2 regions of the Stenotrophomonas sp. 364 genome follow, and region 2 is predicted to be linked to the other one. Evidence: riboswitches for the same ligand, from Rfam matches in the RefSeq annotation. Region 2 holds a riboswitch; the other holds the start of a gene.

Region 1 (7,273 bases), 360 kb from region 2:
CCCGGCCGGCACGTTGGCCACCCAGCCCACCGGCGGCTTCCTGCTGTGGGTGGAGCTGCCGGCCGGCATCGACACCGGCGCGTTGTTCGAGCAGGCCTTGGCGCGCGGCGTGGTGTTCATGCCCGGCCAGGTGTACTCACGCGGGGCGCGCTACCGGCATTGCCTGCGGTTGTCGTGCTGCCAGGAACTGGACGCGGCGTACGTGGACGCCATCGCCACGCTGGGCCAGCTGGCCTGCGCCCTGCGCGACGCCTGAGCGCTGGCCTGCGGTTACAGCTGCAGGCACCCGGCCAGCCCGGCCGGATCGGCCCCGGGCGCGAAGGGCAGCCGGCCCAGGCACGGCATCGCCAGGCGGTCGCGCAGCAGGGTCATGTTGTCGTCGATGCGCGCCATCTGCGGGTCGACTTCGTTGCCGATCCAGCCGATGCAGGGGGCCCCGCTGGCCGCGATCGCCGCTGCGGTGAGCCGCGCATGGTTGAGGCAGCCAAGCCGCAGCCCCACCACCATCACCACCGGCAGCCGCAGCGCGTGGACCAGGTCGGCCTGGTCCAGCGTGGCCGACAGCGGGGCCAGCCAGCCGCCCACGCCCTCCACCACCACCGTGTCGGCCTGTGCGCGCAGCCGCCCCAAGGCCGCCTCGATCGGGCCCAGCGCCAGCTGCACGCCGGCATCGGCGGCGGCCAGCTCCGGCGCCAGCGGCAGGGGCAGCGCATACGGGTTGAGGTCGGCGTAGGCCGGCACCGGCTGGCTGGCGGCCAGCAGCGCGGTGGCGTCCTCGTTGCGCCAGCCGTGCGCGGTGCGCTCGCAGCCGCTGGCCACCGGCTTCATCCCCACCGCCGTGCCACCGCGCTGGCGCAGCGCGTGCAGCAGCACGCAGCTGCTGAAGGTCTTGCCGATGCCGGTATCGGTGCCGGTGACATACAGGGCGGGAAGCGGGTAGGCGGTCATCACGGCGGGAATCGGGAAGGAGCGGTGCATTATCGGCGGTCCCGGCGCGGCCTGCTGCTTGCTAGACTCCGGGCATGTTCGATACTTCCACGCTTACCGGCAGCAAGCCGGAACAGTACGGCCAGCTGCTGGCCCAGGCCCGCGCTCTGGTACACGGCGAGCGCGACCGCATTGCCAATGCGGCCAACCTGTCGGCCCTGGTCTACCACGCCCTGCCGCACCTGAACTGGGTCGGCTTCTACTTCTTCGACGGTACCGAGCTGGTGGTCGGCCCGTTCCAGGGACTGCCGGCCTGCGTGCGCATCCCGCTGGACAAGGGCGTGTGCGGCGCGGCGGCCAGCCAGCGCGTGACCCAGCGCATTGAAGACGTGGATGCCTTCCCCGGCCACATCGCCTGCGATTCGGCGTCGCGCTCGGAACTGGTGGTGCCGCTGGTCCAGGGCGACACCCTGATCGGCGTGTTCGACCTGGACAGCCCCTCGCTGGCGCGTTTCGACGCCGATGACCAGGCCGGCCTGGAGGCGATCGCCGCGGTGTTCGTCGAGGCCCTGGGATGAGCACCAAGCTGCGCAACATCGGTCCCAAGAGCGCGGCCTGGCTGCGTCAGGTCGGGTTGCGCACGCCCGAAGAGCTGACCGCGATCGGCGCGGTCGGCGCGTTCGTGAAGGTACGCCGCGCCGGGTTCAAGCCCAGCCTCAACCTGCTCTACTCGCTCGAAGGCGCGCTGCAGGACTGCCATTGGCAGGAACTGCCCGAAGCACGCCGCACCGAACTGGTGGCCGAGTACGAGGCCATCATCGCCGACAAGCCCCTGAAAAAGGCACCGCCAGCATCCGGCCCGGTCTACGACCGCACCGCCGAACGTCGCGATGATGAAGCCGACGACGCACCGCCGTTCGAACCGGACGACGAAACCGCGTAGAGCCGGGCTCTGCCGCGCCTCCGGATACAGAGGCGCCGCGTTGATCAGCGCATCGCCATGCGCCCATTGTTCACCGCGCAAGCAGCTGTTGTAGAGCCGGGCTCTGCCCGGCTGCTCTAACGCAGCAACCCACGTCCAGTGCCAGCCGGGCAGAGCCCGGCTCTACGTGCATGCACCATCACATCCGCCGCCAGCCGGGCAGAGCCCGGCTCTACGTGCGTGCACCACCACATCCGCCGCCAGCCGGGCAGAGCCCGGCTCTACGCAGGTGCGAGCCGCGCGCGATCAAGGCTGCTGCAGTTCCAGCAGTTCGCCCCACAGGCGGTCGTCCTCGCGCTCCACGCGCAGCTGCAGGCGGGTGCCGTGGTCGATGCGCAGTGCCCAGCACATCGCCATCGGCAGGCCGCACACCTGCGACAGCACCATCCGCAACGGCCCGCCATGGCTGACGATCAGGGTGGGCGGGGGATCGGGGTCGTCCAGCAAGCGGTGCAGGCCACGGGCGATGCGGCGCTCGAAGTGGCCCCAGCTTTCGCCGTGCGGCGGTGGGTTGGCGTGCGGGTCCAGGTGGAACGCCGACAGCTCCTGCATCGGCAGGTCATGCAATGCCTGGCCGTCCCAATCGCCGAAGTCGAGTTCGGCCCACTCCTCGTCGGCCACCACCTCCACCCCGTGCGGCACTGCCAGCGCATCGGCCGTGGCCAGCGCACGCTGGCGCGGGGAGCTCACCACCCGTTGCCATTGCCGCCCCCCATAGCGTGCGCACAGGGCCTCGGTGCTTCCGTCTTCCAACGCGGGATCACTGCGCCCGTCCAGGTGGCCGTCACGGCCGGTGCTGGCGTGGCGGATCAGGTCCAGGATCACGCCGCAACCTGCGCGGTGGACGGAGCGGAACGGTGCTGCAACCTCGATGGGTTCATGGGCATCACATCGTGAAACGAGCGGCATTCTAACCGCTCGCTCCCGCCGCCCCGGTGCGTCGGCTGCCGCAGGCGGGCCTTTGCTCTACACTGCGCGCACTTCCAGGTGACCTGCGGCGCATGCCGGCAGGTTGAAACGGGAAGCCGGTGACGCAGCAGCCCCCTGCCTGCCACTCCGGCGCTGCCCCCGCAACGGTAAGCGTGGAAACACCCGGCATTACGCCACTGTGCTTGCGCATGGGAAGGCGCCGGGTGCGATGGCCCTGGCCATCGGCCCGCAAGCCCGGAGACCGGCCTGGGAGACGACTGGTTGCGATGCGGCGGGCATGGCGGCGGCAAGCGGCGCCGTGCGCGTTCGCCCACCGTCGATCCATCCCTGCAGCGCGATCATCCCCACCCCTTGCCGCGCGGGCGTGCGCGGTGCATGGAGTCATCGATGAAGCTGCAGATCCAAGTCCTTTCCCTGGCCGTGTTGTCGGCCCTGCCTCTGCTGGCGTCGGCCCAGGACGAGGCGACCGCGCTGGACCAGGTACTGGTCACCGCCACCCGCACCCCGATCGCCCTGCAGGACAGCATCTCGCCGGCGCAGGTGATCGACCGCGCCGAGATCGAGCGCAGCCAGGCCCCGTCGCTGCAGGACCTGCTGCGCGGTCGCGCCGGCATCAACCTCAACAACAGCGGCGGCCTGGGCAAGCAGAGTTCGCTGTTCCTGCGCGGCACCAACTCGGCCCACACCCTGGTACTGGTGGACGGCGTGCGCATCAACACCGGCGACCTTGGCCTGGCCATGATCCAGGACCTGCCGCTGGCGCAGATCGAGCGCATTGAAATCGTGCGCGGCCCGCAGTCCAGCCTGTACGGCGCCGATGCGATCGGTGGCGTGATCCAGATCTTCACCCGCCGCAACGCCGGCACCTTCGCCCCGCACTTCCAGGTGGGCGGCGGCAGCAACGGCCTGCGCGAGGCCAGCGGCGGCTTCGGCGGCAGTGGCGCGCGTGGCTGGTTCGGCACCGACATCGCCTACCAGCACACCGACGGCATCAATTCCTGCCGGGGCGATGCGGCCACCTTCGCCGGCTGCGGCGCCGACGAGCCCGACCGAGACGGCTACCGCAACCTGTCCATGAGCCTGCGCGGTGGCTACGCGCTGACCGATGCGCTGAGCGTGGAAGGGACCGCGCTGCGTGCCGAAGGCGAAAACCACTACGACGGTTACTACAACTATTCGGAAACCCTGCAGCAGGTGCTGGGCGGCAAGGTGCATTACACCCCGAGCGAGCGCTTCACCCTGACCGCCAACGTCGGGCGTGCCGACAACGAATCGGACAACTACAACGGCAGCACCTGGCTGGGTGCCGCGCAGACCCATCGCGACAGTGCCTCGGTGCAGGCCGACGTGGGCATCGCCGAGGGCCAGCTGCTCAGCGCCGGCGTGGACTGGAGCCAGGACAACCTGGACGGCAGCAGTGCCGGCTACCGGGTCGACAGCCGCGACAATACCGGCGTGTTCGTGCAGTACCAGGGCCGCTTCGGCGCGCACCACCTGCAGGCCAGCGTGCGCAACGACGACAACGAGCAGTTCGGCAACCACACCACCGGCAGCCTCGGCTGGGGCCTGGAGCTGGGCCGCGGGTTCCGCCTCAACGCCAGCTACGGCACCGCGTTCAAGGCACCCACCTTCAGCGATCTGTACGACCCGTGGAGCGGCGTGCCGGGCCTGGACCCGGAAAAGTCGAAGAGCACCAACGTCGGTATCGCCCAGCAGGGCGACGGCTGGCGCTGGGGCCTGGACGTGTATGAAACCCGCATCGATGACCTGATCACCTACGATGCCACCACCTTCATGATGTCGCAGGTGGAGAAGGCGCGCATCCGCGGTGCCGAGTTGACCGGTGCGATCACGCTGGCCGGCTTCGATGTGAACGCCCAGCTCAGCCACACCGATCCGCGCAACCGCACCGAAGGCAGCGCGCAGTTCGACAACTGGCTGGCGCGCCGCGCGCAGAACACCGCCCGCCTGGATATCGACCGCAGCTTCGGTGGCTTCCGCGCCGGCCTGACCGCCAACGGCGCCGGCAAGCGCTACGACAACGCCGCCAACACCGTGCGTCTGGCCGGTTACGGCACGCTCGACCTGCGCCTGGAATACGCGCTGAGCCGCGACTGGTCGGTGCTCGGCCGGGTCAGCAACGTGTTCGACCGCGACTACGAAACGGTGGCCTGGTACAACCAGCCCGGCCGCGAGTACCGCCTGAGCGTGCGTTACCAGCCGAAATAAGCGATCTGGACGGCGGCACTGCCGCCGTCCCACCCTCGGTAGGTGCCGACCGCTGGTCGGCACAATCATTGAACCTGGCAGGTGCCGACCGTTGGTCGGCACACGTGTCAACCGCCGCCGGTTACAGCACCAGCAATTCCCGCAGATCATCCACCACGGCCACCGCCTCGACGTTGTCCAGATCCAGCCCACGTGGATAGCCATAGCGCACCAGCGCCACCGGCATGCCCGCGTCCACCGCGGCCCGGTAATCCGTAATCGAATCGCCCACCATCAAGGCGGCCTCGACGGCCACCTCGAAGTGCGCGGCGATATGCCGCAACGGCGCACCACTGGGCTTGCGTTCCGGCAGCGAATCGCCGCCCAGCACCAGCGCAAACTGATCCTGCAGCCCGAAGTGCTGCAGCAACGGCGCCACCAGCGCGGACGGCTTGTTCGTGCAGATCGCGAGCGTCACCGCGCGTTCGCGCAAGGCAGCCAACGTTTCGGTCACACCATCGAACAGGCGCGGACTGCGCAACAGGCAGGCCTCGTAGTGCCGCATGAAACCGGGCATGACCGTGTCCAGATCGATATCACTGCCGGCCGCGCCAAACGCCTGTTCGACAAGCCGCCGCACGCCATCGCCGATCCAGGTCAGTACCGTGGCCTCCGGTACCCGGGGCAACTGCCAGTCCTGCAGCGTGCGGTTCAACGCCTCGGCAATATCGGCCGCGCTGTCCACCAGCGTGCCATCCAGATCGAACACCACCAACGGATACGGATACGACAAGGCAATGCTCACTTCCACAGCAGGGAAGCGCCATTGTACGGAGGTGCGTGTGTGATGCCGATGCACGCCCCGGTAGAGCCGACCGTTGGTCGGCTGCACGCGCCCGCTGCGGTTGCGGGTGCACGGCGTGCTGATGCGCGGTTGCTGGTTCAAGAGCAGCCGACCAACGGTCGGCTCTACCGGCATCGGGTAGCTGGACGCGGTATCCCTGGGCCGTGTTTACAGCTGCGCCAGGAACTCCGGGCTGGCAAAACGATCCACCAGGAAATCCAGGAAGCTGCGCATGATCGTCGGCAGCTGCCGGCGTGACGCATACACCGCGTGGATGCCCAGCTCTTCCACCTGGTAATCGGGCAGCACCTCAATCAACGCGCCACTGCGCAGCAGCGGCGCGATCTGGTAGGTCGGCAGCATCGCGATGCCCGCGCCGGCGCGTACCGCCTCCAGCAACAACGATGCTTCATTGGCGCTGATGTTGCCGCCCACCGCCACCGCAATCGCGCGGCCATCGCGCTGCAGGTGCCACACGCTCCTGCCCACGTAGTGGTGGGTCAGGCAGTTGTGCGCGGCCAGTGCGTCGGCCGTGGTCGGCGCGCCGCGTTCGGCCAGGTACGACGGCGCCGCGCACAACACCGAGCGGCAAGGGGCCAACCGCCGCGCGATCAGCGCCGGGTCGATCGCACGCGAGATGCGCACCGCGATATCCACGCGTTCTTCGACCAGGTTGACCACGCGGTCCACCAGCAGCAGTTCCACCCGCGTCAGCGGATACCGCTTCACGAAGTCGGCCACTGCGGCGGCCAGGTGGATCTGCCCGAACGACACGCTCGCCGTGACCCGGATCAGCCCGTGCGGTTCGGGGTTGTCGGTGGCCAGTTCGCCGTGCAGTTCATCGCCGATGGCCAGGATCTGCCTGAACCGCAGCAGCGCCGCCTCGCCCGGGCCGGTCAGGCTGATCCGGCGCGTGGTCCGGTGCAGCAACCGCGCGCCCAGCCAGCGCTCCACCTCGGCCAGGTAGCGGGTCACCATCGCCCGCGACATCTCCAGCGCCTCGGCCGCCGCGGTCAGGCTGCCGCGCTCGACCACCTCCACGAACACGTTCATCGCCGTCATCCGGTCCATCTGATCGATCCACGCAACAAATTAGCCCGTTATACGCGGTTTTTCGTTCGATTCCAGACGCATACGCTGGCGTTCCTTCCTCAACGGATCTGCCCCCATGAAAATCGCCCTCGTTGGTGCCACCGGCAACATCGGTCGTGAAATCGCCCGCCAGGCCCTCGCCCGCGGCCATCAGGTCACCGCCATCGTGCGCCGCGAAACCGACCTGCCGGCCGAACTGGACGGCGCCCAGCTTGCCGTCGCCGCGCTGGACGACACCGACGCCCTGGCCGCCGTGATCGCCGGCCACGACGTGCTGGCCAGCGCCTTCG
Region 2 (7,273 bases):
AACCGGCCAGGCCGGTGGCCGGGCGGGTGCCATCGGGGCCGTGGTTCTCGCGGAAGGCGCTGTAGGAGTCCACCTGCTGCCGGGTGCCCTTGCGCAGGATCAGGTCGGCCACGGCCCAGTCCACGCCCGGGTGCAGCGCTGCGCCGTCACTGCCCTGCACGCAGTGGTCCGGCCACAGCGTCTGCGGCTGCGCATGCAGCAGGATCGCCTCGAACGGCAGGTGCCCCGGGTGCTGGCTGGCGAAGGAGGCATGGTCGGCCGGGTGCCAGTCCTGGGTGGCCACCACCGTGGGGTAGCGGCGCTGCGCGAGCAGGGCGGCCATCGGGGCCACCAGCGCATCGCCCTGTTCGCAGGCCAGCGCGCCACCGGGCATGAAGTCCGGCTGCAGGTCGATCACCAGCAGGGCCACATCGGCGGATAGGGCGGTGGTCATGGCAGATCCAACACAACGGAAGCGGGGCAACCAGCGTGGCGGCCCCGCGTGCGAACGTCAATCGCCCTTGGGCGCGTCGTTGTCCTGGCCGTAATACAACAGGCCGATCTTGATGCGCTCGCGGCCGGTCTCGCGGCGGTGGCGGTTGGCATCGCGCAGCGAGTACACGCAGCCGCAGTACTCCTGCTGGTAGAACTGCTCGCGCTTGCTGATCTCCACCATGCGCGCGGCACCGCCGCCCTTGCGCCAGTTGTAATCCCAGTAGTGGATGCCGGGGTAATGCGCGGCGGCGCGGTGGCCGCAGTCGTTGATCTGGTTCATGTCCTTCCAGCGCGAGATGCCCAGCGAGCTGCTGATCACCGGAAAGCCATGTTCGTGTGCATACAGCGCGGTGCGCACAAAGCGCATGTCAAAACACATCGTGCAGCGGATACCACGCTCGGGCTCGGCTTCCATGCCGCGGGCGCGTGCGAACCAGTTGTCGGTGTCGTAGTCGGCGTCGACGAACGGCACGCCGTGCTTCTCGGCGAAACGGATGTTCTCCTGCTTGCGCAGTTCGTATTCCCTGGCCGGGTGGATGTTGGGGTTGTAGAAGAAGATCGTGTAGTCGATGCCGGAGGCGGTGATGGCCTCCATCACTTCGCCCGAGCACGGCGCGCAGCACGAATGCAGCAGCAGCCGGGTGTGGCCGTCGGGCAGGGACAGGGTGGGGCGGTCGATCGGGGTAACGGTGGGCGGGGTCATGTACGTCTCGTCGACCGCACCGCCGGCAACGGCGGCGGTGCGGTCCTTGGGTCATCTTTACAGGGGGGATCAGGCGGCGTTGGCGTCGGCGGTTTCCTCGCGCAGCTGGCGCGCGGCGGCCACCAGCGCTTCCAGCGCGGCGCGGGTTTCCTTCCAGCCGCGGGTCTTCAGGCCGCAGTCGGGGTTGACCCAGATCTGCTCGGGCCGGAGGACTTCGGCGGCCTTGCGCAGCAGCGCGAGCATCTCTTCCTTGTCGGGCACGCGCGGGGAGTGGATGTCATACACGCCCGGGCCGATCTCGTTGGGATACTGGAAACGCACGAACGCGTCCAGCAGCTCCATGCGCGAGCGCGAGGTCTCGATCGAGATCACGTCGGCGTCCATGGCCGCCACGGAGTGGATGATGTCGTTGAACTCGGAATAGCACATGTGGGTGTGGATCTGGGTGGCATCGCGCACCCCGCTGGCACTGATCCGGAATGCTTCCACCGCCCAGTCCAGGTACTCCCGCCACTGCGCGCGACGCAGCGGCAGGCCTTCGCGGATGGCCGGCTCGTCGATCTGGATCACGCCGATGCCGGCCGCTTCCAGGTCCAGCACCTCGTCGCGCAGGGCCAGCGCGATCTGCCGGCAGGTGTCCGCGCGCGACTGGTCATCGCGCACGAACGACCACTGCAGCACCGTCACCGGGCCGGTCAGCATGCCCTTCATCGGGCGGTCGGTCAGCGACTGCGCGTACTGCGACCAGCGCACCGTCATCGGCCGTGGGCGGGTCACGTCGCCGAAGATCACCGGCGGCTTCACGCAGCGCGAGCCATAACTCTGCACCCAGCCGTTCTTGGTGAACGCGAAGCCGTCGAGCTGCTCGCCGAAGTACTCCACCATGTCGTTGCGCTCGAACTCGCCGTGCACCAGCACGTCCAGCCCGATCTGCTCCTGCACGCGCACGCAGTGCTCGGTCTGGGTGGCCAGGAACGCATCGTAGTCGGCGTCGGACAGCTTGCCGGACTTGTTGCTGGCACGTGCCTCGCGCACTTCCAGGGTCTGCGGGAAGGAACCGATCGTGGTAGTGGGGAAACGTGGCAGCTGCAGCGCGCCGGCCTGGGCCAGGTGCCGCTGCGGGTAGGGGCTGTGACGCTGCGCGTCGGCAGCAGTCAGGGCGGCCAGGCGCGCGGCCACCTCGGCCTTGTGCACGCGCGGCGAGCGCCGGCGCGATTCGATGCACGCGCGGGAGTGCGCCAGTGCATCCTCGGCGCGGGCCGGGGCGTCAATTGCATCGGCCAGCACGCGCAGCTCCTGCAGCTTCTGCTTGGAGAACGCCAGCCAGCTGTGCAGTTCCTCATCCAGCTTCTTTTCCAGGTCCAGGTCGACCGGGCTGTGCAGCAGTGAACACGACGGGGCCAGCCACAGCAGGCCGCCGCCCACGTGGCCGTGCGTGTAGCGGGCCAGCACCAGTGCGTTGTCCAGGTGGGTGCGCCAGATGTTGCGACCGTTGACCAGACCGGCCGACAGCACGCGGCCCGGTGGCAGCGCCTTGATCACCGCGTCCAGCTGCTCGGGCGCGCGCACCAGGTCCACGTGCAGCCCATCCACCGGCAGCGCGGCGGCCAGCGGCAGGTTGTCGTCCAGCGCGCCGAAGTAGGTGGCCACCAGCACCTTCGGCCGCGCCGCTGCGGCCAGCACCGCGTAGGCGTGGGTGAACGCGGCGCGGGTGGCCTCGTCCAGGTCCTGCACCAGTGCCGGCTCATCCAGCTGCACCCACTGCGCGCCGGCCTCCTTCAGCTGGCCCAGCAGCTGCACGTACACCGGCAGCAGGGCGTCGAGCAGGTCCAGCGCACGGCTGCCGTCGGTGGTCTTGGACAGCAGCAGGAACGTCACCGGGCCGAGGAGCACCGGGCGGGTCTCGATGCCCAGTGCCTTGGCCTGGCGGTATTCGGCCAGCGGCTTGTCGCCGCGCAGCGCGAAGCCCTGGCCGGCCTGCAGTTCGGGCACCAGGTAGTGGTAGTTGGTATCGAACCACTTGGTCATTTCCAGCGCATGCAGGTCATAGCCGTCGCGCTGCACGCCCCGGGCCATGGCGAAATAGCCGGCCAGCGGCTCGGCGTCGGCCAGGGCGCGGTAGCGCGCGGGGATCGCGTCGAACAGGAAAGCCGCATCGAGCACCTGATCGTAAAAGCTGAAGTCGTTGCTCGGCGGCACATCGACGCCGGCCTCGCGCTGCAGCTGCCAATGGCGCTCGCGCAGGCCGCTGGCGGTGTGCTGCAGCGACGCAGCGCTGCTTTGGCCGGACCAGAACGCTTCCAGCGCACGCTTGAGTTCGCGCTTGGCGCCGATGCGGGGAAACCCCAGGTTGGTAACAGTGGTCATGGAACGTGTCCTCATTGCAGTAGCGGCATTGAGGAACGAAGGAACCGCGCGCCGTGCACGACATGGCTGCCGTGTCCGCCCCGCCAGCGACCTTCGCCCCCGCGGGCGAACCGGATGTCGTGGAGCGGACGCACGGGGGCAGCGCCACGCGGACGGCATGGCGGCAGGCCCCGGCAACCTCCCCGCGGACGTTCCAGGTCGAATCAGGGGACGGTCGTGTCCCCCGGCCGGGGCCGGTATTCGGGCTGATGGACACGGGCGCGAACGCCCACCTAGTACCTGCCGCTTCCCAGGCCGGGGCCCAGTGCTGTTGGCAGGATTCGTTTCCATTCACCGCTGCGGGGCAGCTCCGGAATGGGCGCACGAGGCGCCTTCACCGGATTCCCGTTTAAACCCATCCCTTCATCTGCATAAAGAGATGGATACCTTCGGCGAGCACAAAGTAGGCCGAAGCCGGGCGATGGTCAAGGGGGCGTCAAACCGCAGCCGCCCGTGGGACCCATTGGAGTTGTGCCGCCCCGGCACCGGTGCAACCGACATAGGGACCCCGGCGCGGGTTGCATGAAGGATGGCGACGGTGAGGTCGGCCGATTACGGCCGTGCAGTGTCCGCCCGGCTGCGGATCTCAGCCAACGTATCGTCCCGCAGCAACCGGCCGTTCTCCCAGACCGTGAGCATCGCATCCACGTAGCCCGGCGGCAGCGTGGCGGATGTCAGCGATTCGGCGTCGGCCGGCACCGACACCGTCCGGAACTGGCCGTACTCGCGATGGCGCAGCAGGCGCATGCGGCCGCGCTTGCTCTGCTTGCCGCTGTCGGTCACCGGGTCTTTGTAGACGTCGATCCACTTCCCGTCCACGCGCGCGGCCGAGCACTTCAGCGCGAACTTCTGGGTGTCGCGGTCCAGCCGCTGCAGCAATGCACCCCCCATGCCGAAGGCGACGTTGTCGGCGGCGTAGCCGGCGGTGGTGATGCTGGCCAGGATCTGGCCGATGCTGGTCGGGTTGACGCCGTCACCCTGGATCACGCGCACGTGGTTGAGCACCTTGTAGCCCTTGCCGTTGACCACGTGGCCGAAGGCCTCATCGAGTAGCTGCAGGCACTGCAGCACCACCGCCACCGGGTCGCCCGAATCCGGGCGGATCACCACGGTGGCGCCCGAGTCGATCACCTGCTGGCGCAGGGTGGTGCCCCAGTGCCGGGTGATCGCGTGGAAGATGTCGTAGCTGTCCGACACCACCGCCACCAGTGCACCCGGGGTGGCGAAGCGGGCGAGCATGTTGCGGTAGGCCTCCACTTCGTTGTCGCGGCCCCAGCTGGTGATGGTGCTATGTTCGGCGGCCGGGATCGAACAACCGGCCATGGCCTCGTGGTAGAAGGCACGGGCGTACAGCAGGGCCGAGACGGTATCGGTGCCGAGGAAGTTGACCAGGTGCGCCGCGCCACCAATGGCGGCCGATTCCAGGCTCGACACGCCACGGCTGCCGAAGTCGTGCAGCTTGAACGGCAACTGGCCTTCCGGGTCATCGCTGGTGCGTTCCAGGTACTGGCGGATCGTCTGCTTGGCGTGCCAGCTGGTGGTGGCCACCGTGACCGGGTACCACACGCGCAGCAGCATCGTTTCCAGATACGACGGCACCCAGAACGCCTGCGGGTCGGTCGATTCGATCGTCATCAGCGCATTGTGCACCGGCACCACGGTGCCCTCGGGCACGGCGCGGATAAGGATCGGCAGCAGGCCGCCGTGCGTATCGACGATGTAGCGCCAGCCGGCCTCGTTGAAGGGCTCGCCGTGGGCGGCGAAGAGATCGCGCGCCACGTCGATGTCGGCGTGGGTGATCGGCTTGGCCAGGTAGTCCTTCAGCAACGCCTGCAGGCCGAAAAACAGCGTGCGGTCGTAGTGGCCACCACGCGACTCCACGTAAAAGAAGGTGGCGTCGGTGCCCGGCGGATACTGCAGCCAGTGGCTGGCCTTGTAGCTGTCGGTGTTGAGGAGAAGATTGTCGAGGTAATGCATGACGGGAAGCTCCTTCGCGTCGGGTGACACCGGCGGTCTATCCGCCGGCGGGAAAAGCCGGGATCAGCCCCGGCCCAGGAAGAACTCCAGGATGTGCAGGTGGTCTTCGTACAGCTTGGGGCCCATGTCCAGCGCTTCGCTGACCGGGATCCAGCGCGCCTTGTCGGCATCGTCGCCGCCGCGCACGGCCGGCAGTTCGCCGGCGGGAAAATCGAAGTGGAAGGCGTGGGTGATGGTGCGGCCGCGCTGGCTGCGTTCGGGGTGGTCGAACACATGCTGGCCCTTGAGCGAGCCCTTGAGGACCGGCGCCGGGATCTTCAACCGGGTTTCCTCGCGCAGTTCGCGCAGGCAGCTGTCGAGCAGGCCCTGCTGCTGGCCGACGAAGCCACCGGGCAACGCCCACAGGCCCTTGCCGGGTTCGGCACGGCGACGCACCAGCAGCACGTGCCCCGAATGCACCACCACCGCGTCGGTGGTGACGAACGTGGGCGCATACGGTGCGTCTTTCCAGGCGGCCTTGTACTGCTCGATGAACTGGTACTCGGCCACCAGCTGGGCGTAGGCCGGGCCGCTCTTGCGGAACGCCTCGAGCATGGCATACACCGGCGCCGGCACGTTCCCGCGCAGCATCAGCAGCGCACCGTGGAAATCCACGCTGCCGGCTTCAAACAGATAGCGGCGCAGCTCGGTGGCCGACAACGTCTCGGTGTGCTGCACATCCACCAGCGGCCACTGCGGGAATTCGCGGAGGTAGTAGCTCGAATCGTCCTTGTCCATCCCGACCAGGCCGATCTTCGCTTCGCCCGCATGCCCATCGGCGCGTATTGCCTCGGCCACCGTGCGTTGCACGCCGGCGATCCACTGCGCTTCGTTGTACAGGTGGTCCTTGAGCGGACGGATCAGCAGGCGCTCGCCCGCACCCTCAAGCGCGGCCTGGATCATCACGGCGCGTTCGGCCACGGTCCAGGGGTTGCGGAGGCTGCGGGGGGTATCGGCAGAGCCGACCAGGAAGATCAGCTTCTTGGCCCGGCTCAGTGCGAGGCGGGCAACGGCGGCATGGCCGTTATGGAAGGGCTCGAAACGCCCGATGAACACCAGATAGTCATATTCCATGAGAATCCCCCATGTCGTTGCAGGTGCCGTGGGTCTATCCCTTGGCTGGTGCCAATGCTACTCCTCTGTCCTGCGCCGTCAACATCGGTCGCGCGTGCCGTCGAGCACGGCCACCACCTGCGCCACGCGCTGCTGCAGCGGGCCGACCAGCACGGTGAACGGCATCCCGTGAGCGTCCAGCGCCTGCAGATACGCGCGGTGCTGCGCGTGCCGGAACGCGTCATCGCGCCGGGTGCCGTCCTGTACGAACGGGAAATCCGGCGCGCACAGGAACAGGTGGGTGTAGCGCCGTTGCGCCAATGCATGCAGTGCCGGTTCGGCGCGACCGAACATGGACAGGCAGTACAGCAGCGTGGTCAGTGGCGTGGTATCGCAGACCAGCCAGCGATGGGCCTGTTCGGCCAGTGTCTCTTCGCGCGCTACCTGCACTTGTGCGATGTGCAGCAGGTCGTCGTAGTCGAGCGCGCCGCCACGTGCCACCCAATGTTCGCGTCCGAACTCGGCCGCCCACGCGGTCTGCAGCTGAGCGGCCAGCGCGGCGGCGAGCGTGGTCTTGCCGCTGGACTCGCCGCCGAGCAGGCCAATGCGGCCGACGAAACC

The links. Region 2 has a riboswitch for cobalamin ahead of metE (5-methyltetrahydropteroyltriglutamate--homocysteine S-methyltransferase). Riboswitches for the same ligand answer to the same signal wherever they lie in the genome.
Region 1: it holds a riboswitch for cobalamin, as region 2 does, so the genes downstream of both, btuB (TonB-dependent vitamin B12 receptor) here and metE (5-methyltetrahydropteroyltriglutamate--homocysteine S-methyltransferase) in region 2, are expected to answer to the same signal.

Annotation. Positions count from the first base shown of each region.
Region 1 is NZ_CP047135.1:206,405-213,677, reverse strand. It holds gene GQ674_RS01000 (PLP-dependent aminotransferase family protein) at 1-256, shown strand, start outside; gene bioD (dethiobiotin synthase) at 271-948, opposite strand; gene GQ674_RS00990 (GAF domain-containing protein) at 1,023-1,505, shown strand; gene GQ674_RS00985 (TfoX/Sxy family protein) at 1,502-1,870, shown strand; gene GQ674_RS00980 (histidine phosphatase family protein) at 2,156-2,734, opposite strand; cobalamin riboswitch at 2,878-3,104, shown strand; gene btuB (TonB-dependent vitamin B12 receptor) at 3,227-5,068, shown strand; gene gph (phosphoglycolate phosphatase) at 5,190-5,840, opposite strand; gene GQ674_RS00965 (LysR family transcriptional regulator) at 6,060-6,962, opposite strand; gene GQ674_RS00960 (NAD(P)H-binding protein) at 7,060-7,273, shown strand, end outside.
Region 2 is NZ_CP047135.1:4,692,768-4,700,040, forward strand. It holds gene pncA (bifunctional nicotinamidase/pyrazinamidase) at 1-433, opposite strand, end outside; gene GQ674_RS20800 (epoxyqueuosine reductase QueH) at 491-1,177, opposite strand; gene metE (5-methyltetrahydropteroyltriglutamate--homocysteine S-methyltransferase) at 1,247-3,544, opposite strand; cobalamin riboswitch at 3,758-3,989, opposite strand; gene GQ674_RS20810 (nicotinate phosphoribosyltransferase) at 4,136-5,560, opposite strand; gene GQ674_RS20815 (bifunctional nicotinamide-nucleotide adenylyltransferase/Nudix hydroxylase) at 5,624-6,679, opposite strand; gene GQ674_RS20820 (AAA family ATPase) at 6,752-7,273, opposite strand, start outside.